DNA from 2 places in the Streptomyces sp. NPDC060232 genome. Region 1 is predicted to be linked to the other one. Evidence: riboswitches for the same ligand, from Rfam matches in the RefSeq annotation. Region 1 holds a riboswitch; the other holds the start of a gene.
What was found. Region 1 has a riboswitch for S-adenosylmethionine ahead of ACFWFZ_RS28020 (aminotransferase class V-fold PLP-dependent enzyme). Riboswitches for the same ligand answer to the same signal wherever they lie in the genome.

Region 1 (7,383 bases):
TCGCTCCTCGACCTTGGGCTCCCCGGCGAGGTCCAGGTGGACGTACTCGACGACCTTCGACGACCGGGTGACGTCGAAGCGCGTGAGGTTGCCGCACAGGGTGCAGCGCCACCGGGTGGTGTCGGTCGGCAGGGGAACCGTCATCGGCCTGCTCACTCCTTCGTAGCTCATTCAATTAAAGCGGCCGTTCGGCCGTCCGCGTCGGCCTGTGGACCGCAGCTCGTAACCCTACGGCCTGCCACCGCTTCAGGTGGGGCACGTTGCGTCATGCTCTGTCACATGATCGTAAGGTGGCAGGCTGTGCGCGAGGCTGCCCGGGGACCGGTGGTCACCCACGCGCTGATCGCGGGCTGCGGTGTGGTGTTCGTACTGAGCCCGGCCTCGGGGCTCGATCCGGGCTACGGGACCGGCGACGAACTGCTGAGCGCGGGCACCGCGTACTTCCGGCGCTGGGGTGTGGTCCCCGACGAACTCTTCACGGACACGCCGCGCGCCTGGCTGACGCCACTCACCGCGCTGTTCGTCCACGGCAGCTGGCTGCACCTGCTGGGGAACATGTTGTTCCTCTTCGTCTTCGGCGCGATGGCCGAGGAGCGGATGGGCCGTCCGGCGTTCCTCGTCTTCTACCTCTGCACGGGCTACCTGGCGCTGGCGGCGTACGCGGCGGCCAACGCGGAGTCCGCGCAGACGCTGGTGGGAGCGTCCGGTGCGATCTCGGCCGTCCTGGGGGCGTTCCTCTACCTCCTGCCGCGGGCCCGGGTGACGAGCCTGTTCCCCTTCCTGTTCTTCCTGCCGCTGCGGTTCCCGGCGTGGCTCGTGCTGCTGTTCTGGTTCGCCCTGCAGTGGGTGGCCGCGCACCGCGCGGAGAGCGGGCCGGGAGTGGCCTATCTGGCGCATCTGGTGGGGTTCTCGCTCGGCTTCCTCTACGCGTGGGCCCGCTATCGGGGTACGACTAGAGTGAGTCGACCAGCGACGGCCACCGAGGGAGACAGCCAGCCGTGATCACCGCGATCGTGCTCATCAAGACCAGCGTGGACCGCATCCCCGAGATCGCCGAGTCCATCGCCGCGCTGGACAGCGTCAGCGAGGTCTACTCCGTGACGGGGACCTACGACCTGATCGCGCTGGTCCGCGTGAACCGCCACGAGAACCTGGCCGACATCATCCCCGGCCGCATCAGCAAGATCCCGGGCGTCGAGGCGACGGACACGCACGTGGCGTTCCGCACGTACTCGCAGCACGACTTGGAGGCGGCGTTCGCGATCGGCCTCGACGCCTGACGCCTCCGGCGGGGTCTGCAGATCCGGCCTGGGCTTCGCCGCGGGTCGCCCTGCGGGCTGCTCGGCTTGCGCCGGCTGCCGGGCGCTGCCGTCGCCCTGCGGGCTGCTCGGCTTGCGCCGGCTGCCGGGCGCTGCCCGGACCCGCGCCTCAAGCGCCGGCGGGGCTGGAAGGTGCGGGTTGCCCTGCGGGCGGCTCGGCGGTGTGCGGGTTGCTTCGGCGCGGGCTTGTCGGTCTGGTCGGTCCGGGGTGCCGGGGCGGGGTGTCTCCTCGGCTCGGCGCGTGCGGGCTGTCTCGGCTGTACCCGGTGGTTGCGCACTCGTCCTGCGGGGACACCCCGCCCCGTCCCCCCTCCCCTCCGCCGATCCAGCCACGCACGAGCCGGCCCCTCCAGCACCACCAAAAGCCAGCCCCGGGGCGGGACGCAGCCACGCGTACTGCCGGAGTCGGCCGCGAGCGGGAGCGCGTGGGCGAATCCCCTGTGCTGGCGAAGCCGACCTCGGCGGAGGACACCTAAGGAAATTCCGGGTGCTGCCGAAGCCGACCTGGGCGGGGGACACCTGAGGGAATCCCGGGTGCTGGCGAAGTCGACCTGGGCGGGGGCACGTATGGGGATCCCGGGTGCTGCCGAAGCCGGCGGTGGGGTGGGGACACGCAGGAGGGTCCCCGCAGGACGAGGCGCGACCGCCGGGTACGGCCGGGACGTGCCCGCGCGCGCCGAGCCGAGGAGATCCTCGTGCGGGGCACCACCCCACCCCCCGACCCCGCCAAGCACCCGCGCGAGACCAACCCCTGCCTGGACACCACCGACGCCCCCAAACCAGGCCCGCCACCCACCGAGCCCGCCCGCAAGGCACCCCGCAGACCAGGCCGTATCCGCCGAGCCCGCCCGCAGGGCAACCCCCAGACCAGGCCCGCCACCCACCGAGCCCGCCCGCAGGGCACCCCGCAGGGGGAGGTCAGGACGACGGGGTCGGCGTCCCGCGGAGGGGGACGCAGCGGCCTTCCTCCGTGCGGTACTGCCACTTCGCGCCGTCCGCGACGAGTTCCCGGACCGCGCCGACGAAGCGGTCCACGTGTTCGTCCGGCGTGCCGGCGCCGAAGCTGACGCGGATGGCGTTCAGGGAGCGCTCGCCCGGGGCGGCCTCGGGGGCCCCGCACTCGCCCTGGGCCTGCGGCTCGCTGCCCAGCAGGGTCCGCACCAGCGGGTGGGCGCAGAACAGGCCGTCCCGGACGCCGATCCCGTACTCGGCGGAGAGCGCGGCGGCGAAGTGGGAGCTGTTCCAGCCGTCCACGACGAAGGAGATGACGCCGACCCGCGGGGCGTCGTCCCCGAAGAGGGAGAGGACGCGGACGGCCGGGACGTCGGCGAGGCCCTCGCGGACCCGCTCCACGAGCCGCTGCTCGCGCGCCACCAGGTTCTCGAAGCCGGCTTCGGTCAGGGCACGGCAGGCCGAGGCGATGGAGTAGACGCCGATGACGTTCGGGGAGCCTGCCTCGTGGCGGGCGGCCGTGGTGTGCCACTCGACGTCGACGCCGCCGTCCTCGCGGCGGGAGACCGTGCGGGAGGCGCCGCCGCCCGCCAGGTACGGATCGGCCTGCTGGAGCCAGTCGGCGCGGCCGGCGAGGACGCCCGAGCCGAAGGGCGCGTACAGCTTGTGGCCGGAGAAGGCGACCCAGTCGACGTCGAGGTCCCGCACGGAGACGGGGTGGTGCGGGGCCAGCTGGGCGGCGTCCAGCACGATCCGCGCGCCGTGGGCGTGCGCGGCGGCGGCGAGTTCCTTCACCGGCCACAGCTCGCCGGTGACGTTGGACGCGCCGGTGACGCACACGAGCGCCGGGCCGTAAGGGTCGCGGCCGGCGAGCGCCCGCTCCAGGACGGCGACGGCCTCGGCCTGGGTGCGCGGCGCGTCGAGGTAGGTGACCTGCGCGTTCGTCCACGGCAGGAGCGAGGCGTGGTGCTCGGTCTCGAAGACGAAGACCTGGCAGCCGGCGGGGAGCACCGCGGCGAGCAGGTTCAGGGAGTCGGTGGTGGAGCGGGTGAAGACGACCTGGTCGCCGGGGCGGCAGTCGAGGAACTCGGCGACCGTGGCCCGGCTCTGCTCGAAGAGGTCGGTGGACAGCTGCGAGAGGTATCCGGCGCCGCGGTGGACGCTGCCGTAGTACGGGGCGTAGGCGGCCACGTCGTCCCAGACCCGCTGGAGGGCGGGGGCGCTGGCGGCGTAGTCGAGGGCGGCGTAGGTGACCTCGCCGCCGGTGACGAGCGGGACGGTGACGTCACGGCCGAGGACGGCGAGCGGCTGGGCACAGGCGGGGTCCTGGGCGGTGGCGACGGTGGCGTTCAGGGATGCGGACATGGCGGTATCTCCCGGCAGGCAGGGCTGAATGGCTTCGGTGTGCCCGTACGCGGGTACGGCCGTGCGGCCGTCCGGGGTACGGGAGTGGCCTCGGACGGGACGGTCGCGGTACGCGGAAGTGACCCTGGTCCGAGGGTGAAGAAGGGGCGTCAGTCGCCCTATCGCATTCGCTTGCTCACGGAAAAACGCTCCTCGAAAGACCAGGACCCCTGGTGTCGAGGGATCCGCGCTTGCCGTAGGCCTTGCTGCCTACGACCTGGTCATCACCCGGGGCACCCCGCCACGGAAGGAGGGTTGCCGGACAGCAAGCCGGGGCCTACACGCTGTCACTCGTGACCTGGTCAGCATCCTGCCACAAGATCCGCCGCGCACAAGACCCCGGTCCGAATGGCGGACCGGGGTCCGGCGTGAATCGTGTGCCGGGTCAGGCGTTGCTGGCCGTCACCCAGCGCTCCAGGACGGCACGCGCGGCACCCGAGTCGATGGACTCGGCCGCGCGGGTGATGCCGGCGGTGATCTGCTCCTCCAGGCTGCCGGTGCCCGGGTCGAGGGCGACGAGGGCGGCCGCGGAGTTCAGCAGCACGGCGTCGCGTACGGGTCCGGTCTCGCCGGCCAGCAGGCGGCGGGCGACGTCGGCGTTGAAGGAGGGGTCCCCGCCGGCGAGGGCGGAGACGTCGACCAGGGGGATGCCGACGTCGCGCGGGTCGAAGGACTGCTCGGTGACCTTCCCGTCGCGCACCCACCAGACGCGCGAGGTCGCCGTGGTGGTCAGTTCGTCGAGGCCGTCGTCCCCGCGGAAGACCAGCGCGGAGGAGCCTCGCTCGGCGAGCACGCCCGCGACGATGGGGGCCATCCGGGGGTCGGCCACGCCGGTGGCCTGGGCGCGGACGCGGGCCGGGTTGGTGAGCGGGCCGAGGATGTTGAAGGTGGTGCGGATGCCCAGCTCGCGGCGGGCTCCCGCGACGTGCCGCAGGGCGGGGTGGAACTTCACCGCGAAGCAGAAGGTGATGCCGGCCTCCTCGGCGACCTCGACGACGCGCGCGGTGCTCAGGTCGAGGTTGACGCCGAGCTTCTCCAGGACGTCCGAGGAGCCGCTCGCGGAGGACGCGGCCCGGTTTCCGTGCTTGACGACCTTGGCGCCGGTTCCGGCCACGACGACCGCCGACATCGTGGAGATGTTGACCGTCTTGGCCCCGTCGCCGCCGGTGCCGACGATGTCGACGGTGCGGCCGGGCACCTCGATGAGGTTGGCGTGCCCGTACATGGCCCGTACGAGGCCGTTGATCTCCGCGACCGTCTCCCCCTTGGCGCGCAGCGCGACCACGAAGCCGGCGATCTGGGCGTCGGTCGCCTCCCCGCGCATGATCCGGTCCATGGCCCAGGCGGTGTCGTCGGCGCTGAGGTCCTGGCCGGTCAGCAGGGCGTCGAGGACGCCCGGCCAACCACGGGCCGCCACGCTGTCGCCGCCTGCCGGGGTCGCAACGTTCATGGTCCGCTCCTGCTGTTGATGGGGGTGCCACGTCGAATGGGTCGGAGATCAGCCTATCCAGCCCCGGTTACGGCAAAGAGCCCCGTCCGGACACTGGACGGGGCTCTCGCCGTGGCGACACCAGGACTGGCCGAGATCAGTCCCTCATGCGGTGGTGCGGGGGATCAGTGGTGGCCGTGGCCGGACTGGATCTCCTTGTACTCCTCCACCGTGGGCTTCGGGATCTGGTTGCCCTCGGCGTAGAAGCCCTTGCTGAGCTTCGCGCGCAGCTTCTCGGTGGCCTTCACCTTGCGCTCGACACCGTTCTCGTCGACCGTCGGGCCGATCTCGATCGGCTTGTACTGCTCGTGCGCGGTGAGGGTGTGCAGCGTGCCCTGCGGGAGCGGCTCGTGGACCTCGACGAACTCACCGTGCGGCAGACGCTTGATGATGCCGGTCTCGCGACCGTGCAGCACCTTGTCGTGGTCCCGGCGCTGGAGGCCGAGGCAGATCCGCTTGGTGATGATGAAGGCGAGGACCGGGACGGCGAAGAAGCCGATCCGGACGAACCACGTGATCGAGTTGATCGACAGGTGGAAGTACTGGGCGAACATGTCGTTGCCGCCGCCGATGAGGAGCACGATGTACTCCGCGATCCAGGCGACACCGAAGGCCGTACGGGTCGGGACGTTGCGCGGGCGGTCCAGGATGTGGTGCTCGCGCTTGTCGCCGGTGACCCAGGACTCGATGAACGGCCAGACGGCGATCGAACCGAGCACCAGCGGGAAGAGCACCAGCGGGATGAACACGCCCAGGACGAGCGTGTAGCCCCACAGGTTGATCTCCCAGCCGGGCATGGCACGGATCAGGCCTTCCGGCATACCCATGTACCAGTCGGGCTGCGCACCGGTGGACACGTGGTCCGGGCGGTACGGGCCGAGGGCCCAGATCGGGTTGATCGAGGCGACGGCGGAGACGACCGCGATGACACCGAAGACCAGGAAGAAGAAGCCTCCGGCCTTGGCCATGTAGACCGGCAGCAGCGGCATGCCGACGACGTTGTTGTTCGTCTTGCCGGGGCCCGCGTACTGGGTGTGCTTGTGGTAGAAGACCAGGATCAGGTGGGCCACGAGGAGGCCCATCATGATGCCGGGCAGCAGCAGGATGTGCACCGAGTAGAAGCGCGCGACGAAGTCGCCGCCCGGGAACTCCCCGCCGAACAGGAACATCGACAGGTACGTGCCGACGACCGGGACGGACAGGATGGCGCCCTGCATGAAGCGGACACCGGTACCCGAGAGCAGGTCGTCCGGCAGCGAGTAGCCGGTGAAGCCGGTGAACATGCCGAGGACCAGCAGCAGGAAGCCGAAGATCCAGTTGACCTCGCGCGGCTTGCGGAACGCGCCGGTGAAGAAGACGCGCATCATGTGCACGATCATCGCCGCGACGAAGATCAGCGCCGCCCAGTGGTGGATCTGGCGGATCAGCAGACCACCGCGGACGTCGAAGCTGATGTCGAGCGTCGAGGCGAAGGCCTCGGACATCAGCACGCCCTGCATCGGCACGTACGAGCCGTGGTACTCCACCTCGTTCATGCTCGGGTGGAAGAACAGCGTCAGGTACACACCCGTGAGGATGATGATGATGAAGCTGTAGAGGCAGATCTCACCGAGCATGAAGGACCAGTGGTCCGGGAAGATCTTGCGCATGTTGGCCTTGGCGAGGCTGTAGATGCCCAGGCGGCCGTCCGCCCAGTCCGCTACGCGCTCTCCGGCCGGCGCCTTGCGCGCCTTGGTGTCAGTGGCGGTGCTCATCCGCGCTCCCAGAATGCAGGACCGACGGGCTCTTCGAAGTCGCCGAGCGCTTCGAGGAAGCCTTCGTCATTCACGCCGATCCGCAGCTGCGGAAGGGCGTGCCCGGCCGGGCCGAAGATGACGCGGGCGCCGTCGGAGAGGTCGAAGGTGGACTGGTGGCACGGGCAGAGCACGTGGTGCGTCTGCTGCTCGTACAGGCTGATCGGGCAGCCGACGTGGGTGCAGATCTTCGAGTAGGCCACGATCCCGTCGTGGGACCACTCGAGTTCCTGCTTGTCCTTGATGTCCTCCGGCTGGATGCGGACGATCATCAGGGCTGCCTTGGCGATCTGCGTCTGGAAGTCGTGCTGGTGCTCGTCCAGGCCCTCGGGCATGGCGAACGTCAGCGAACCGACGAGCACGTCCTCGGGACGCAGCGGCTCCATCGTGTTCTGGTTGATGAGCAGCTTGCCCTTGGCCCACATGG
Region 2 (7,383 bases), on a different contig from region 1:
CTTCTGCGCACGGTCGCGGAGATGGACACGCCAGACGGCTTCAAGGCCGAGCTCATCCGGGGGAAGATCGTCGTGTCACCGTTTTCCAGGCTCCGATACTCCCGCCCCATGCGCCTGCTGCGTGAGCAGCTCCAGTCACATGTACCCGACGGCTGTTTCGCGGACACCTCCCCCTTCCTCTTCCGGTTCCCATCGGCAGAGCGCGGCTACGGACCCGATCTGTACGTCGCGGAGGAGGAAGCCTTCGAAGGGGACGGGCTGCACGCGGATGGAGCGGCGCTCTCCCTGGTGGGAGAGTTCACGTCCGTCTCCACCAAGGACGCCGACTGGAACGAGAAGCTCGACGTCTACGGGCGCCTCGTCCCCGTCTACCTGGTCGTCGACATGCAGGACTCGGAGATCACCTGTTTCCACGACCCGTCGCCCCACGGGTACCGCGCCCGCACGACGGTGTCCTTCGGTGAGCCGCTGCACGTCCCGGCGCCGTTCGACTTCGCGATCGACACCACCGGATTCTGAGGGTCAGGAGGGCCCGGGAACGCCCGAGGGCGGCACCCCCGCGGGGGTGCCGCCCTCGTTCGAGAACAGCCGATCGACTAACAGGTCGATCAGAAGTCCATGTCACCGCCCGGCATGCCGCCGCCCGCGGGGGCACCGGCCTTCTCGGGCTTGTCGGCGATGACGGCCTCGGTGGTCAGGAACAGCGCGGCGATCGACGCGGCGTTCTGCAGCGCGGAGCGCGTGACCTTCGCCGGGTCGATGATGCCCTCGGCGATCATGTCGACGTACTCGCCGGTCGCGGCGTTCAGGCCGTGGCCGATCGGAAGGTTGCGCACCTTCTCGACGACGACGCCGCCCTCAAGACCACCGTTGACGGCGATCTGCTTGAGCGGGGCCTCCAGGGCGAGCTTCACGGCGTTGGCGCCGGTCGCCTCGTCACCCTCGAGCTCCAGCTTCTCGAAGACCGCGGAGGCCTGCAGCAGGGCCACGCCACCACCGGCGACGATGCCCTCCTCGACGGCCGCCTTCGCGTTGCGAACGGCGTCCTCGATGCGGTGCTTGCGCTCCTTGAGCTCGACCTCGGTCGCGGCACCGGCCTTGATGACGGCCACGCCGCCGGCCAGCTTCGCGAGGCGCTCCTGGAGCTTCTCGCGGTCGTAGTCCGAGTCGGAGTTCTCGATCTCGGCGCGGATCTGGTTGACGCGACCCTGGACCTGGTCGCTGTCACCGGCACCGTCGACGATGGTGGTCTCGTCCTTGGTGATGACGACCTTGCGGGCGCGGCCGAGCAGGTCGAGACCGGCGTTCTCCAGCTTGAGGCCGACCTCCTCGGAGATGACCGTGCCGCCCGTGAGGATGGCGATGTCACCGAGCATGGCCTTGCGGCGGTCGCCGAAGCCCGGGGCCTTGACGGCGACGGACTTGAAGGTGCCGCGGATCTTGTTGACGACCAGGGTCGACAGTGCCTCGCCCTCGACGTCCTCGGCGATGATCAGCAGCGGCTTGCCGGACTGCATGACCTTCTCCAGGAGCGGCAGCAGGTCCTTGACCGAGCCGATCTTGGAGTTGACGATCAGGATGTACGGGTCGTCGAGGGACGACTCCATGCGCTCCATGTCGGTGGCGAAGTACGCCGAGATGTAGCCCTTGTCGAAGCGCATACCCTCGGTGAGCTCCAGCTCCAGACCGAAGGTCTGGGACTCCTCGACGGTGATGACGCCTTCCTTGCCGACCTTGTCCATGGCCTCGGCGATGAGCTCGCCGATCTGGGTGTCGGCGGCGGAGATGGAGGCCGTCGAAGCGATCTGCTCCTTGGTCTCGACATCCTTGGCCTGGGCGAGCAGGGCGGCGGAGACGGCCTCGACGGCCTTCTCGATACCACGCTTGAGGGCCATCGGGTTGGCACCGGCGGCCACGTTGCGCAGGCCCTCGCGGACGAGTGCCTGGGCCAGGACCGTGGCGGTGGTCGTACCGTCGCCGGCGACGTCGTCCGTCTTCTTGGCGACTTCCTTGACCAGCTCGGCGCCGATCTTCTCGTACGGGTCCTCGAGCTCGATCTCCTTGGCGATGGACACACCATCGTTGGTGATCGTGGGGGCGCCCCACTTCTTCTCAAGGACGACGTTGCGACCCTTGGGGCCAAGGGTGACCTTGACGGCGTCGGCGAGCTGGTTCATGCCTCGCTCGAGGCCGCGGCGGGCCTCCTCGTCGAACGCAATGATCTTGGCCATCTGAAGTGGTCCTCCCGGACAGCGGTGGATTGCTCCCAGGACCGCGCCCGCGCCCGCGACGGACGGCCTGCGTGCCCGGTGGTTCCTTCCCACCGGACCCTGCGGGCCTCACCGACCCGGTCCTCGTTTCAGTAGCACTCTCACTCGTAGAGTGCTAACGCCAATGATTAGCACTCGACCCCCGAGAGTGCAAGCGGCTTCACCAAAGGCCCTGGTGACACGCGAGGGGCCCACATCCCGTGTCCGGGATGTGGGCCCCTCGTAGGCCTTCCGGGTCTTCGACGGAAGACCGAGCGTCGGTGGTCGATGCTCCGGGACTAGCCGAGCGCGAGCTTGACCATGTCCGCCTGCGGACCCTTCTGGCCCTGCGAGATCTCGAACTCGACCCGCTGACCCTCTTCAAGGGTGCGGTACCCGTCCATCTGGATGGCGCTGTAGTGGACGAACACATCCGCACCACCGTCGACCGCGATGAAGCCGTAGCCCTTCTCCGCGTTGAACCACTTGACGGTGCCCTGAGCCATGCCTAACTCCCCTATTACCGGCCCTTGCGCGGGAACGCACTTCGCGTTCCCGGGTCAGAACTTGCGTCGGAACGCATCGACCGAGGCTGAATGTATCTGCGCGAGTGCTGTCTGCAACAGGTCAATCCGACGAGAAATCTGGACACCGAGAAACATTGAAATAGAGTGAAAATTTGGCATGTTCCAGGGCAACTCGGGCCTGACATATCTCGCCAAAGCCCCATACCGCACCCGCACATTGGCCCGATGTCGACCCTCACGCGACCCGTTCATATGCAGCGGGCAAGTCCAGCGGAGGGGACTTCCCCAACTCTACCGTGCCCAATCAAGCAGAATTCCCCCCTCCGCTTTTAGTGGAGGGGGGAATTACGCTTTCTCGCCCGGGGTCAGCCGGGTCAGCAGCCGCCCGCGACCGCCGGGATGATCGAGACGCCGGCGCCGTCCGGCGTCACCGCCTCCAGCCCGCCCTCGAAGCGCACGTCGTCGTCGTTGACGTAGACGTTCACGAAGCGGCGGAGCTTGCCCTGGTCGTCCAGGACGCGCGCGGCGATGCCCGGGTGGTTCTTCTCCAGGGACTCGATGACCTCGGCGAGGGTCGCACCCTCGGCCGGGACCTCGGCCTGACCGCCGGTGTAGGTGCGCAGGATGGTGGGGATGCGGACGTTGACGCTCATGGCGCTACTGCCTTTCCGGTAGTGCGGGGAGGGTGGTCAGGCCAGGCCGGCGGCGCGGAACGCGTCCAGGCTGGGGCGGATGGTGGCGGTCTGTCCGCTGTCCGCGGCCACCGCCTCCAGGGTCTTGAGGCCGTCGCCGGTGTTGAGGACGACGGTGGTCAGCGCCGGGTCGAGCTGCCCGTTCTCGATGAGCTTCTTCGTCACGCCGACGGTCACGCCGCCCGCGGTCTCGGCGAAGATGCCCTCGGTCTGCGCGAGGATCTTGATGGCCTCGACGACCTGCTCGTCGTTGACGTCCTCGACGAAGCCGCCGGTGCGGCGCGCGATGTCCAGGACGTACGGGCCGTCCGCCGGGTTGCCGATGGCCAGCGACTTGGCGATGGTGTTCGGCTTCTGCGGGCGGACCACGTCGTGACCGGCCTTGAAGGCGGTCGACACCGGCGAGCAGCCCTCGGCCTGGGCACCGAAGATCTTGTACGGCCTGTCCTCGACGAGACCGAGCCTGATCAGCTCCTGCAGACCCTTGTCGATCTTCGTCAGCTGCGAGCCGGACGCGATCGGGATGACGATCTGGTCGGGCAGCTGCCAGCCGAGCTGCTCGCAGATCTCGTACGCCAGGGTCTTGGAGCCCTCGCCGTAGTACGGGCGCAGGTTGACGTTGACGAAGCCCCAGCCCTCGCCCAGCGGGTCGCCGATGAGCTCGGAGCAGAAGCGGTTGACGTCGTCGTAGTTGCCCTCGATGCCGACGAGGTCGCCGCCGTACACACCGGCCATGACGACCTTGCCCTGCTCCAGGTCGTGCGGGATGAACACGCAGGAGCGGAAGCCGGCCCGGGCGGCCGCGGCGCCGACGGCGCCGGCCAGGTTGCCGGTGGAGGAGCAGGACAGGGTGGTGAAGCCGAAGGCGCGGGCGGCCTCGACGGCGATGGCCACGACGCGGTCCTTGAAGGAGTGCGTCGGGTTGCCGGAGTCGTCCTTGACGTAGAGCTTGCCGGTGACGCCCAGCTCCTTGGCCAGGTTCGCCGCGTCGACGAGCTTGGTGAAGCCGGGGTTCAGGCTGGGCTTGGACGCCACGTCGGCGGGGACGGGCAGCAGCGGCGCGTAACGCCAGATGTTGGCGGGGCCGGCCTCGATCGCGGCGCGCAGGGCCTCGGCGTCGCCGGTCGGGAGCTCGTAGGCGACTTCCAGCGGTCCGAAGCACTCGGCGCACGCGAAGATGGGACCGAGTTCGAAGCGGGTACCGCACTCGCGACAGGAAAGGCCGGTGGCAGGTCCGAGATCGACAGAGGTGGCGACAGTCTGTGCAGCCATGATGGCGAGGCCCTTTCTCCTCATCTTCCCCATGGCGCATTTCGCCATGAGACGGAATTGGCACCTTCCCTAGCCGGGGACCTCGCTGACGAGCGCTGCTGCGCAATCGCGAGAACCGACTGGAGGGTTGCCGGGGCTTCAACGGGCCGTGTCCCTCTGCCCCTCTGGATGAGCGGTATGGCACCGGCACACGCGCTCTGCGGCGCGCCGGTGCGTTTGTACGCGGGGGACCCCGGCATGCGGTGGTCCTTCGCGTTGTTCAAGACTGTAACCGAAGGGCCGGGCGGTTGAGACAGCCGTCCGAACCGCGAGATGGATCACATAAAGGCCGATATCGCCGACACGCAGGGAGTGCTGAGAGTGCTGGAAGAGGTGGAGCGCTGGCTGGCCGACCGCTCCTGGTCCGCCGCCGACCGACCGCTCGACCAGCTGCTCGACCTCAAACGGGCGGCCGGGACCACGGTCAGCGTGGTGCTGCCCGCGCTGGACGAGGAGGCGACGGTCGGCGCGATCGTCGAGGTGATCCGGCGTGAGCTGATCGAGGGACTTCCGGTCCCCCTCGTGGACGAGCTGGTCGTGGTCGACTCGGGCTCGGCCGACCGGACCGCCGAGGTCGCGGCGAAGGCCGGCGCCCGGGTGGTGCACCGCGACGAGATCCTGCCGCGGATCCCGGCGCTGCCCGGCAAGGGCGAGGTGCTGTGGCGCTCGCTGCTGGTCACCGGCGGGGACGTCGTCTGCTTCGTCGACGCCGACCTGCGGGACTTCTCCGCCTCCTTCGTCTCCGGCATCGTCGGCCCGCTCCTGACCGACCCCGGCGTGCAGTTCGTCAAGGCGATGTACGACCGCCCGCTCGGCACGGAGTTCGACGGGCTCGCCTCCGGCAAGACCCCCGGCCAGGGCGGCCGGGTCACCGAGCTGGTCGCCCGCCCGCTGCTGAACCTCCACTGGCCGCAGCTGGCCGGCTTCGTCCAGCCGCTGGGCGGCGAGTACGCCGTACGGCGCTCCCTGCTGGAGCGGCTGCCCTTCCCCGTCGGCTACGGCGTCGAGCTGGGCCTGCTGGTCGACGCGCTGCACACCGTCGGACTGGACGCACTGGCCCAGGTGGACGTGGGCGTACGGCTGCACCGGCACCAGGACGGCCAGGCGCTCGGCCGGATGGCCGCGGCGATCTATCGGACGGCGCAGGTACGGCTCTCGCGCGGGCACCTCGTACGGCCGGAGCTGACGCAGTTCGAGCGCGGGCCGGAGGGCTTCGTACCGCGGACGTACGCGGTGGACACCGAGGAGCGGCCGCCGATGCTGGGCGTGCAGGAGTACGGCCGGCGCCACGTCGCGTGACCGTGTCCACACGTTTGAGCGAGCGCGGGCCGGGCTAGGTTCGCGGCATGGCTTCTCAGGTACTCGTCGCGGCGAACCGCGGCCCGCTCTCCTACGCCCTCTCCGACGACGGCACCCTCAGCGCCCGGCGCGGCGGGGGCGGTCTCGTCTCCGGACTCTCGGCGGCCCTCGCGGAGCAGCCGGGTGCGCTGTGGATCTGCGCGGCGCTGTCGGACGCGGACCGGGAGGCGGTCCGGCGGGACGTCTCCGAGCCGGGCGTCCGGATGCTGGACATCGATCCCACGATGTACGACGACGCGTACAACGGCATCGCGAACTCGGTGCTGTGGTTCACCCACCACCACCTGTACGACGTGCCGCGCGAGCCGGTCTTCGACGCGGAGTTCCGGCGCCGGTGGGACGCGTACGTGGCGTACAACGGGGCCTTCACGCGCGCCCTCGCCGAGGAGGCGGCGCAGGGGGCCCGCGTACTGGTGCAGGACTACCACCTGGCGCTGGTCCCGGGGCAGCTGCGGGAACTGCGTCCGGACCTGCGGATCGCGCATTTCACGCACACCCCGTGGGCGTCGCGGGAGTTCCTGGACATGCTGCCCGACGACATCCGCAGCGAGCTGGTGTGGGGGATGCTCGGCGCGGACGTGGTCGGCTTCCACACCTGGTCCTGGGCGCAGGCCTTCCTGGACGGCACGCACCTGGACGACGAACGGGGCATCGCCGAGCCGAAGTTCGCGACCGGGGTGGAGCCGTCGAAGGCGAGGTACGTCCAGAAGAACCCGGCGGGTCCGGTGCGGCACAAGCGGACCGAGGTGGCCGTGTACCCGCTGGGCGTGGACGCCGACGATCTGCGGGCGCTCGCGCAACGGCCGGAGGTGGACGCGAAGCTGGCGGAGCTGCGGGCGGAGGTCGCGGGCCGCAAGACGATCGCCCGCGTGGACCGCACGGAGCTGTCGAAGAACATCCTGAGGGGCCTGCTGGCCTACCGGGAGCTGCTGACGGTCCACCCCGAGTGGCGCGGCCGGGTGGTGCATCTGGCCTCGGCGTACCCGTCCCGGCAGGATCTGAAGGTGTACAGGGACTACACGGCGGCCGTCTCGGAGCTGGCGGCGGAGATCAACGCGGAGTTCGCCGCGGAGGACTGGCAGCCGGTGCTGGTGTCGGTGAAGGACGACTTCGCGCGGTCGCTGGCGGTCTACCGGATGGCGGACGTGGCGCTGGTGAATCCGGTGCGGGACGGGATGAACCTGGTGGCGAAGGAGATCCCGGTGGTGTCGGAGGCGGGGTGCGCGGTGGTGCTGTCGAGGGGGG

Region 2: another riboswitch for S-adenosylmethionine. It lies ahead of thrC (threonine synthase); the one in region 1 lies ahead of ACFWFZ_RS28020 (aminotransferase class V-fold PLP-dependent enzyme).

The regions. Positions count from the first base shown of each region.
Region 1 covers NZ_JBHXAG010000023.1:68,419-75,801, forward strand. Annotated here, with positions in the region: gene ACFWFZ_RS28005 (hypothetical protein) at 1-144, opposite strand, end outside; gene ACFWFZ_RS28010 (rhomboid family intramembrane serine protease) at 268-1,002, shown strand; gene ACFWFZ_RS28015 (Lrp/AsnC family transcriptional regulator) at 999-1,280, shown strand; gene ACFWFZ_RS28020 (aminotransferase class V-fold PLP-dependent enzyme) at 2,238-3,635, opposite strand; SAM riboswitch class IV at 3,857-3,973, opposite strand; gene trpD (anthranilate phosphoribosyltransferase) at 4,060-5,124, opposite strand; gene ACFWFZ_RS28030 (cytochrome bc complex cytochrome b subunit) at 5,289-6,917, opposite strand; gene ACFWFZ_RS28035 (Rieske 2Fe-2S domain-containing protein) at 6,914-7,383, opposite strand, start outside.
Region 2 covers NZ_JBHXAG010000018.1:98,091-105,473, forward strand. Annotated here, with positions in the region: gene ACFWFZ_RS24670 (Uma2 family endonuclease) at 22-519, shown strand; gene groL (chaperonin GroEL) at 609-2,231, opposite strand; gene ACFWFZ_RS24680 (cold-shock protein) at 2,549-2,755, opposite strand; gene ACFWFZ_RS24685 (MoaD/ThiS family protein) at 3,151-3,429, opposite strand; gene thrC (threonine synthase) at 3,466-4,740, opposite strand; SAM riboswitch class I at 4,758-4,915, opposite strand; gene ACFWFZ_RS24695 (glucosyl-3-phosphoglycerate synthase) at 5,101-6,078, shown strand; gene ACFWFZ_RS24700 (trehalose-6-phosphate synthase) at 6,126-7,383, shown strand, end outside.